DNA from 3 places in the Streptomyces sp. NPDC005955 genome. Region 1 is predicted to be linked to each of the others. Evidence: predicted binding sites of a transcription regulator. Region 1 holds the regulator's gene; each other region holds the start of a gene.
What was found. The regulator HrcA, encoded in region 1, represses chaperone genes, less so after heat shock. The targets are predictions, from matches to a motif close to TTNGCACTCNGNNNNNCNGAGTGCNAA.

Region 1 (3,272 bases):
GGCGCGTGCGACCCGCGCCCGCGCCCCCGGTACGGCCACCGAGCCGGAGGCGGTGCGCTGGGGACGGTCGGGGGCCGGGCGTCCGGGGCGGACCAGGGTGACCGGCTTGCCGTCGATCAGGAACCCGCGCGGTTCCATCGGGAAGACCCGGTGCTTGCCGAACCGGTCCTCCAGGGTGACGGTGCCCGCCTCCACCCGGACCACCGCGCCGCAGAACCCCGTCGCGACCTCCTCCACCACGAGGTCCGCCTCCGCGGGGACCTCGGGTGCGGCGCTCTGTTTCTTCCAGGGCGGAGTCAGATCCGCTGAGTACTGACGCATCCCGCGACGATAGAACGCCCGGCGACGGCCCCGCCCCGGGCCGCCTCAGCCCGCCGCCGTGCGCAGCACGTCCCGCTGGGCCGTGACGAACGCCGCCCCCACCACGGCCCCGTGCCCCGGCACGTACCGCCCGGTCGGCCCGCCGAGCGCCAGCACCCGGTCCAATGCGCCCGGCCACGCCGCCGGGTGGGCGTCGGGCCCCGCCTGCGGCTCCCCGGACTCCTCGACGAGATCGCCGCAGAACACCACCGGCGGTTCCCCGGCGACGACCACGACCAGGTCCTGCCCGGTGTGCCCGGGTCCCACGTCCGCGAGGACGACCGACACGCCCCCCAGGTCCAGGGCCAGCGTCCCCGACACCTCCACCCCGGGCGCGCGCAGCGCCCCGGCCGCCGCCGCGGCCGCACCGGGGTCGACCCCGTACCGCACCGCGTCGTCCCGCAGTTCCTCCCGCCCCGCGACCAGCAGCGCACCGACGCCGGCCGCCCCGTACACCGTCGCCCCGGGGAACGCCGGCGCGCCGAGGACGTGGTCGAAGTGCGGATGGGTCAGCGCGAGGTGCGTGACGCGCCCGCCGCCGAGCAGCCGCTCGGCCTGCTCCCGCAGCTCGGCGCCCTCCCGCAGGGTGGAGCCCGCGTCCACCAGCAGGGCCGCCCGTTCGCCCGCGACCAGCCCGACCGTGCAGTCCCAGCCGGGCAGCCGCCGCCGTCCCGTCCGGGGCCCGATCCGCTCCCAGCCCTCCGCCGCCCAGGGGATGTCCCGTGTCGTCCGCATACCGTGACGCTAGGTCATGGCCGGCGGGCGCGCGGCTCCGCCCCGGACCCGGCGGGCGGCCGGCCGGGACGCGTGGCCGGACGACGCGGCGCAGTGGCTCGTGACACGGCCTTGCTACGTGCGTACCCACCGGCCGTACACTTGGCTGGGAACGCTGGCACTCGACTGTCATGAGTGCCAGGAACCGTTCCGCGGAGCCGGGTCGGACCCGCGCCGGCGCAGAGGGAACCAGAGGAACGGGAGGTGCGCGGTGCTCAGTGAACGCAGGCTGGAAGTGTTGCGCGCCATCGTCCAGGACTACGTCGGCACGGAGGAGCCGGTCGGCTCCAAGGCGCTGACCGAACGGCACCGTCTGGGTGTCTCCCCGGCCACGGTCCGTAACGACATGGCGGCACTGGAGGAGGAGGGGTTCATCGCCCAGCCGCACACCAGTGCGGGGCGCATCCCCACCGACAAGGGGTACCGCCTGTTCGTGGACAAGTTGGCCGGGGTCAAGCCGATGACGGCCCCTGAACGCCGGGCCATCCACCACTTCCTCGACGGGGCGGTGGACCTCGACGACGTCGTGGGCCGCACGGTCCGGCTGCTGGCGCAGCTGACCCGGCAGGTCGCCGTGGTGCAGTACCCGTCCCTGACCCGTTCGACGGTGCGGCACGTGGAACTGCTGTCGCTGGCCCCGGCCCGGGTGATGCTCGTCCTGATCACCGACACCGGTCGGGTGGAGCAGCGGATGGTGGACTGCCCGGCTCCGTTCGGCGAGACCTCGCTCGCGGATCTGCGGGCGCGGCTCAACAGCCGGGTCGCGGGTCGTCGGTTCGCCGACGTGCCGCAACTGGTGCAGGACCTGCCCGAGGTGTTCGACACCGAGGACCGGGGCAGTGTCTCGACCATCCTCTCCACTCTGCTGGAGACGCTGGTCGAGGAGACCGAGGAGCGGTTGATGATCGGCGGTACCGCCAACCTCACCCGCTTCGGACATGACTTCCCCCTCATGATCCGGCCCGTCCTGGAGGCGTTGGAGGAGCAGGTCGTCCTCCTCAAGCTCCTCGGCGAGGCGGAGTATTCGGGCATGACCGTAAGGATCGGTCACGAGAACGCCCATGAGGGGCTCAACTCCACGTCCGTCGTGTCGGTGGGCTACGGTTCGGGCGGCGAGGCAGTCGCCAAGCTCGGCGTGGTCGGCCCGACCCGCATGGACTACCCGGGAACGATGGGAGCAGTACGCGCAGTGGCACGTTACGTCGGACAGATCCTGGCGGAGTCGTAAGTGGCCACGGACTACTACGCCGTACTAGGCGTACGCCGCGACGCGTCCCAGGACGAGATCAAGAAGGCGTTCCGGAGGCTCGCGCGCGAGCTGCATCCGGACGTCAACCCCGATCCGAAGACCCAGGAGCGGTTCAAGGAGATCAACGCCGCCTACGAGGTGTTGTCGGACCCGCAGAAGAAGCAGGTCTACGACCTCGGCGGCGATCCGCTGTCCCAGGCGGGCGGTGGACCCGGCGGCTTCGGCGCCGGTGGCTTCGGAAACTTCTCCGACATCATGGACGCCTTCTTCGGAACGGCGTCCCAGCGCGGTCCCCGATCCCGCACCCGGCGCGGTCAGGACGCGATGATCCGGCTGGAGGTGGAGCTGGACGAGGCGGCCTTCGGGACCACCAAGGACATCCAGGTCGACACCGCCGTCGTCTGCAACACCTGCAACGGCGAGGGCGCGGCGCCCGGCACCAGTGCCCAGACCTGTGACATGTGTCGCGGTCGGGGCGAGGTGTCGCAGATGACCCGGTCGTTCCTCGGCCAGGTCATGACCTCGCGTCCGTGTCCCCAGTGCCAGGGCTTCGGCACGGTCGTGCCCACCCCGTGCCCGGAGTGCGCGGGCGACGGCCGGGTCCGTTCCCGTCGCACCCTGACGGTGAAGATCCCGGCCGGTGTCGACAACGGCACCCGCATCCAGCTCGCGGGCGAGGGCGAGGTCGGCCCCGGCGGCGGCCCCGCCGGTGACCTGTACGTCGAGATCCACGAGCTGCCGCACGCGGTCTTCCAGCGGCGCGGCGACGATCTGCACTGCACGGTGACGCTGCCGATGACGGCGGCCTCGCTGGGCACCAAGGTGCCGTTGGAGACCCTGGACGGCATGGAGGAGATCGACATCCGGCCCGGTACCCAGTCCGGCCAGT
Region 2 (3,272 bases), on a different contig from region 1:
AAGGCCGCCCCATGAGCGTCAACGTCCGTATCCCGACCATTCTGCGCACCTACACCGGCGGCAAGGCCGAGGTGCCCGCCGAGGGGGCCACCCTCGCCGAGGTGATCGCCGACCTGGAGAAGAACCACGCCGGAATCGCGGGGCGCGTCCTGGACGACCAGGGCAAGCTGCGCCGGTTCGTGAACGTGTACGTCAACGACGACGACGTCCGCTTCGAGCAGGGCCTCGGCACCGCCACGCCCGACGGCGCCGGTGTGTCGATCATCCCCGCGGTCGCCGGCGGCTAATCCTGCGCTCCGAGCCTGCGCTCCGGGCCCCCGTCCCGCGGGTCGGCGGGCCTGACGCTGCGTCACCGTGATGACCCCCTCCGCAAGAGAAGCGGAGGGGGTCATTCCATAGGATTGAACGCGATAGGGTTGGGGAAATGGCTCGCGCGCTTGTCCTTCACACATATGACTTCTCGGCCGCGCGGCGACAAGAAGTAGCCAAAGAGCATTATCGAATTAGCCCCTTTGTGGCATTTGCTGGGCCCGACTTGCCCTGAATTCCAGTCAATTATCTGGACATCTCCGATGCGTCGTGCCCGGATTTCTCGTCCGGTTGACCTGTTGCAGACGGCAGTTGGACAGATACATTCAGCGGCGGTCGACGCGTTCCGGCGCACACCCCCAACCGTTGGGGGGTGGAGGTATGACCCGGGTCCGCGAAGTGCGGTCCTGTGCAAGGGCCAGTAATAGGGGAGTTAGGCATGGCTCAGGGCACCGTCAAGTGGTTCAACGCGGAGAAGGGCTACGGCTTCATCGCGGTCGACGGTGGTGCGGATGTTTTCGTCCACTACAGCGCGATTCAAATGGACGGGTACCGCACCCTTGAAGAGGGCCAGCGGGTCGAGTTCGAGATCTCGCAGGGTCAGAAGGGGCCGCAGGCGGATATGGTCCGCGTGGCCGTCTGAGCCGCGCGTCGACTGGCTGCGACGTTTACGGAGGGTCCGCACCCGGCAGGGGTGCGGACCCTCCGCATTGCCCGCGCGGGTGCGGGGTGGTTGCCCGCGCAGTTCCCCGCGCCCCTAACGGGGCCCGCCTCGGGTCAGGCGACGACGCTGGGTAGCGCCCCCCTTCAGGGGCGCGGGGAACTGCGCAAAACAACAGCGCACCCGCACCGGGCGACGCACCCGCAGGGAAGCGCACCGAAGGGGCGCGGGGAACTGCGCGGGCAACCACGGCGCACCCGCAGGAGGCAACGCACCCCGCAGGGGAACGCACCTGTGCGTCGCAAGAGCGGAACGCCGCTGACCTGCGGTGGAGCCCTCGGGGGGTCGCCGGAAAACGTCAAGCCGCTTGCACTCGCACCGGTCGAGTGCTAATCATTGGCGTTAGCACTCTACGAGTGAGAGTGCTACGAAGGACCGGGTCGGTGAGGCCCGCGGGCCGGGTGGGGCAAGGATTTCGCCCGGTGTCGCAGGTCGTCCGTCGCGGGCGCCAGCGCGGTCCGTACCATCCGCTCCCACGCTCTCGTCAGGGCGCGGGTAGGACCCCCTTCAGTCCGGGAGGACCACTTCACATGGCCAAGATCATCGCGTTCGACGAGGAGGCGCGGCGCGGCCTTGAGCGCGGTATGAACCAGCTCGCCGACGCCGTCAAGGTCACCCTCGGCCCCAAGGGCCGCAACGTCGTCCTTGAGAAGAAGTGGGGCGCCCCCACGATCACCAACGATGGTGTCTCCATCGCCAAGGAGATCGAGCTCGAAGACCCCTACGAGAAGATCGGCGCCGAGCTGGTCAAGGAGGTCGCGAAGAAGACGGACGACGTCGCCGGTGACGGCACGACGACCGCGACCGTCCTCGCCCAGGCGCTGGTGCGCGAGGGTCTGCGCAACGTCGCCGCGGGTGCCAACCCGATGGCCCTGAAGCGCGGCATCGAGAAGGCCGTCGAGGCCGTCTCCGCCGCCCTGCTGGAGCAGGCCAAGGACGTGGAGACCAAGGAGCAGATCGCCTCCACCGCCTCCATCTCCGCCGCCGACACCCAGATCGGTGACCTCATCGCCGAGGCCATGGACAAGGTCGGCAAGGAAGGCGTCATCACCGTCGAGGAGTCCCAGACCTTCGGTCTGGAGCTGGAACTCACCGAGGGCATGCGCTTCGACAAGGGCTACATCTCGGCGTACTTCGCCACCGACATGGAGCGTATGGAGGCGTCCCTGGACGACCCGTACATCCTGATCGCCAACTCCAAGATCGGCAACGTCAAGGACCTGCTGCCGCTCCTGGAGAAGGTCATGCAGTCGGGCAAGCCGCTGCTGATCATCGCCGAGGACGTCGAGGGCGAGGCCCTGTCGACCCTGGTCGTGAACAAGATCCGCGGCACCTTCAAGTCCGTCGCCGTCAAGGCCCCGGGCTTCGGCGACCGCCGCAAGGCCATGCTCGGCGACATCGCGATCCTCACGGGCGGCGAGGTCATCTCCGAGGAGGTCGGCCTCAAGCTGGAGAACGCGACCCTGGACCTCCTGGGCCGCGCCCGCAAGGTCGTCATCACCAAGGACGAGACCACCATCGTCGACGGTGCCGGTGACACGGACCAGGTTGCCGGTCGCGTCAACCAGATCCGCGCCGAGATCGAGAACTCCGACTCCGACTACGACCGCGAGAAGCTCCAGGAGCGCCTGGCGAAGCTCGCGGGCGGCGTGGCCGTCATCAAGGCCGGCGCCGCGACCGAGGTGGAGCTCAAGGAGCGCAAGCACCGCATCGAGGACGCCGTTCGCAACGCGAAGGCCGCCGTCGAAGAGGGCATCGTCGCCGGTGGTGGCGTGGCCCTGCTCCAGGCGACCGCCGTCTTCGAGAAGCTGGAGCTGGAGGGCGACGAGGCCACCGGTGCCGCCGCCGTCAAGCTCGCGCTTGAGGCTCCGCTGAAGCAGATCGCCGTCAACGCCGGCCTTGAGGGTGGCGTCGTCGTCGAGAAGGTGCGCAACCTGACCCCGGGTCACGGGCTCAACGCCGCGAGCGGTGAGTACGTCGACATGATCGCCGAGGGCATCCTCGACCCGGCGAAGGTGACGCGTTCCGCGCTGCAGAACGCCGCGTCGATCGCTGCGCTGTTCCTCACGACCGAGGCTGTCATCGCTGACAAGCCGGAGAAGGCTGCGGCTGCCGCGCCGGGCGGTATGCCCGGTGGCGACATGGACTTCTGAGCCTCTTCGGCTCGGACTCCGCGTCTCGTTCCGAGGGCGGCACCCCCTGGTGGGGTGCCGCCCTCGGGCGTTCCCGTCTCGTTCGTCCG
Region 3 (3,272 bases), on a different contig from region 1:
GGTGGCCGCGTTGTAGCCGTGTCCGGCCTCCAGCTCGGCGACCTTGGAGACGATGACGTAGCCCTCCTTGCCGGCGTTCTCCGCGATCCAGCGCAGCGGCTCGACGGCGGCGCGACGGACGACGGCGACACCGGTGGCCTCGTCGCCCTCCTTGCCGAGGTTGCCCTCCAGCACCTTGGAGGCGTGGACGAGCGCGGAGCCACCACCGGAGACGATGCCCTCCTCGACCGCGGCGCGGGTCGCGGAGATGGCGTCCTCCAGACGGTGCTTCTTCTCCTTGAGCTCGACCTCGGTCGCGGCACCGACCTTGATCACGCAGACGCCGCCGGCGAGCTTGGCGAGGCGCTCCTGGAGCTTCTCGCGGTCCCAGTCGGAGTCGGTGTTCTCGATCTCGGCCTTGATCTGCGCGACGCGACCGGCGACGTCCTCGGAGTTGCCGCCACCGTCGACGATGGTGGTGTCGTCCTTGCTGACCGTCACGCGGCGGGCGGTGCCCAGCACGTCCAGGCCGACCTGGTCGAGCTTGAGGCCGACCTCTTCGGCGATGACCTGGGCACCGGTGAGGGTGGCGAGGTCGCCGAGCATCGCCTTGCGGCGGTCACCGAAGCCGGGGGCCTTCACGGCGACGGCGTTGAACGTGCCGCGGATCTTGTTGACCACCAGGGTCGACAGGGCTTCGCCCTCGACGTCCTCGGCGATGATCAGCAGCGGCTTGGAGCCACCCGCCTGGATGACCTTCTCCAGCAGCGGCAGCAGGTCCTGGATGGAGGAGACCTTGCCCTGGTTGATGAGGATGTACGGGTCTTCCAGGACGGCTTCCATGCGCTCCTGGTCCGTCACGAAGTACGGCGACAGGTAGCCCTTGTCGAAGGCCATGCCCTCGGTGAAGTCCAGTTCGAGGCCGAACGCGTTGGACTCCTCGACGGTGATGACACCGTCCTTGCCGACCTTGTCCATGGCCTCGGCGATCAGCTCGCCGACCTGCGGGTCCTGGGCGGAGAGCCCGGCGACGGCCGCGATGTCGGACTTCTCGTCGATCGGACGCGCGGTGGCGAGCAGCTCGTCGGAGACGGCCTTGACCGCGGCGTCGATGCCCTTCTTCAGGGAGGCCGGGGAGGCGCCGGCGGCAACGTTGCGCAGGCCCTCCTTGACCAGGGCCTGGGCCAGCACGGTGGCGGTGGTGGTGCCGTCACCCGCGATGTCGTTGGTCTTGGTCGCCACCTCCTTCACCAGCTGCGCGCCGAGGTTCTCGTAGGGGTCCTCGATCTCCACCTCACGGGCGATGGTGACGCCGTCGTTGGTGATGGTCGGGGCGCCGAACTTCTTGTCGATGACGACGTTGCGGCCACGGGGGCCGATCGTCACCTTCACGGTGTCGGCAAGCTTGTTGACGCCGCGCTCAAGGGCGCGACGGGCGTCCTCGTCGAACTTCAGGATCTTCGCCATGGGAGCGGTTCAGCCCTCTCAGAAACTGCAGGAAAAGCGGTGAACGGACCGCGCCCCCGGCACCCGGCTCAGCTTCGCGGGGGGCCAGGGGCGCAGCACACAACAAGATTCGTTGCGCTCGGTGAACTACTTCTCGATGATCGCGAGCACGTCGCGGGCCGAGAGGACGAGGTACTCCTCGCCGTTGTACTTCACCTCGGTGCCGCCGTACTTGCTGTAGAGAACGACGTCGCCGACGGCTACGTCGAGCTCGACGCGCTTGCCGTCCTCGACACGGCCCGGGCCCACGGCCAGGACGACGCCCTCCTGGGGCTTCTCCTTGGCGGTGTCCGGAATGACCAGGCCCGAAGCCGTGGTCTGCTCGGCGTCGAGCGGCTGGACCACAATGCGGTCCTCGAGCGGCTTGATGGCAACCTTGGAGCTGGTGGTCGTCACGATCCGACCTCCCCCTTCGGAGATCTCACGGGGTTAACTGTCTGAGGTGGCGACCAGGTGGATCCGTCGTCGCGGGTGCCGGACCTGCCTGTCGCTGCTGGCACTCACCAGTGGAGAGTGCCAGGGCCGAGACTATGACCGCGATTAGCACTCGGTCAAGCGGAGTGCCAACGCGCCCTCCGTCCGAGCGTCCGGAACGCCCCCCTCAACGGCCCCCGGAAGGCAGTCGTCGGGCCGGGTCCGCGGGGGTCGGACGGGGTCAGACGTAGTCGGTGAGCCGGGCGACGGCGAGGCCCCGGGCCTGGGCGCGGCGCAGCAGCCGGAGGGTCGCGGTGGTGGCGGAGGTGCCCGCCGGGGGGTCGGCGACGAGCACGTCCCCGGGGTTCAGCGGGGCGTCCGGGGCGGGGACGGGTCGACCGGTGACCACGGCGGCCATGCCGCAGTCGGCGGCGGCCCGTAGCGTCGCGCGGTCATGGGCCCCGTGCGGCGGGCGCAGCAGGTCCGGCCGGATGCCGAAGCGGCCGTGCAGCTTGTCGCGTTGGCCGCAGATCTCGGCGCGCTGCCCGACGTAGGGCAGGCCCGGCAGGTAGGGGTGGTCGAGGGTGTGGTTCTGCACGTCCACGCCGAAGGGCCGCAGCCGCGCCAGTTCGGCGTGGCCGGGACCCGGGGCCCGGTCGGTGAGGAAGACGGTGACCGGGAGGCGCAGGTCACGGACGAGTTCGCCGAACCGGGGGTCCTGGCCCACGCCGTCGCCGTAGATCAGGAAGACGACCGGGTCCCGGGTGGGGACGCGGTCGATCACCGGCGCGAGGTCGGCGACCGGGGGTGCGCCGGGGGCGCTCGCCCCGCCCGGGCGCGCGGGCCTCGGGGCGGGGGTGAGCGGTGCGGTCAGCCCCCAGCGGCGGTGCGCGTCCGGCGCCGGGCCGGGTGCCGGGTCGCCCCCGCGCGGGGCGGTCCGGTGCACCCCGTCGGCCCGGTCGGCGGGGTGCGTGCAGCCGGTGAGGGCCGGGGCGAGGGCCGCGGCGACCAGCAGGGCGGCCAGCCGGCGCGGGGGAACGCGTCGTCCGGACCGCCCGCGGGCACTCACAGATAGTCCTCCAACTTCGCCACGGCGTAGCCCTGGTCGGTGATGAGCGTCAGGAACCGGCGGATGGTGTCGGGCATGGTGCCGTCCCAGTCCTTGCGGCCGCGGAAGTGGGTGAGGACGATGTCGCCGGGCCGCAGGCTCTTGTCGTACTCGCGGTACTCCCAGCGGTCGACGAAGACCTCTTCGTTCCACAGCGGCACCTGGGTGATGCCGCACGCCTTCGCGGCGCGCAGGGTGTCCTCGTTGTAGTTGCCGTAGGGCGGCCGGAAGACGGTGGGGCGGGTCCCGTACTGCTTCTGGAGGA

Region 2: groL (chaperonin GroEL) is a predicted target of HrcA. The motif match lies at 1,373-1,399, and genes of this name have one in related genera.
Region 3: groES (co-chaperone GroES) is a predicted target of HrcA. The motif match lies at 2,026-2,052, and genes of this name have one in related genera.

Annotation. Positions count from the first base shown of each region.
Region 1 covers NZ_JBIAIF010000002.1:240,452-243,723, reverse strand. Annotated here, with positions in the region: gene ACFYOU_RS06450 (DUF3097 family protein) at 1-321, opposite strand, end outside; gene ACFYOU_RS06445 (MBL fold metallo-hydrolase) at 367-1,095, opposite strand; gene hrcA (heat-inducible transcriptional repressor HrcA) at 1,346-2,362, shown strand; gene dnaJ (molecular chaperone DnaJ) at 2,363-3,272, shown strand, end outside.
Region 2 covers NZ_JBIAIF010000001.1:1,050,438-1,053,709, reverse strand. Annotated here, with positions in the region: gene ACFYOU_RS04510 (MoaD/ThiS family protein) at 12-287, shown strand; gene ACFYOU_RS04505 (cold-shock protein) at 749-952, shown strand; gene groL (chaperonin GroEL) at 1,561-3,183, shown strand.
Region 3 covers NZ_JBIAIF010000007.1:257,485-260,756, reverse strand. Annotated here, with positions in the region: gene groL (chaperonin GroEL) at 1-1,446, opposite strand, end outside; gene groES (co-chaperone GroES) at 1,573-1,881, opposite strand; gene ACFYOU_RS19730 (polysaccharide deacetylase family protein) at 2,141-2,968, opposite strand; gene ACFYOU_RS19725 (polysaccharide deacetylase family protein) at 2,965-3,272, opposite strand, start outside.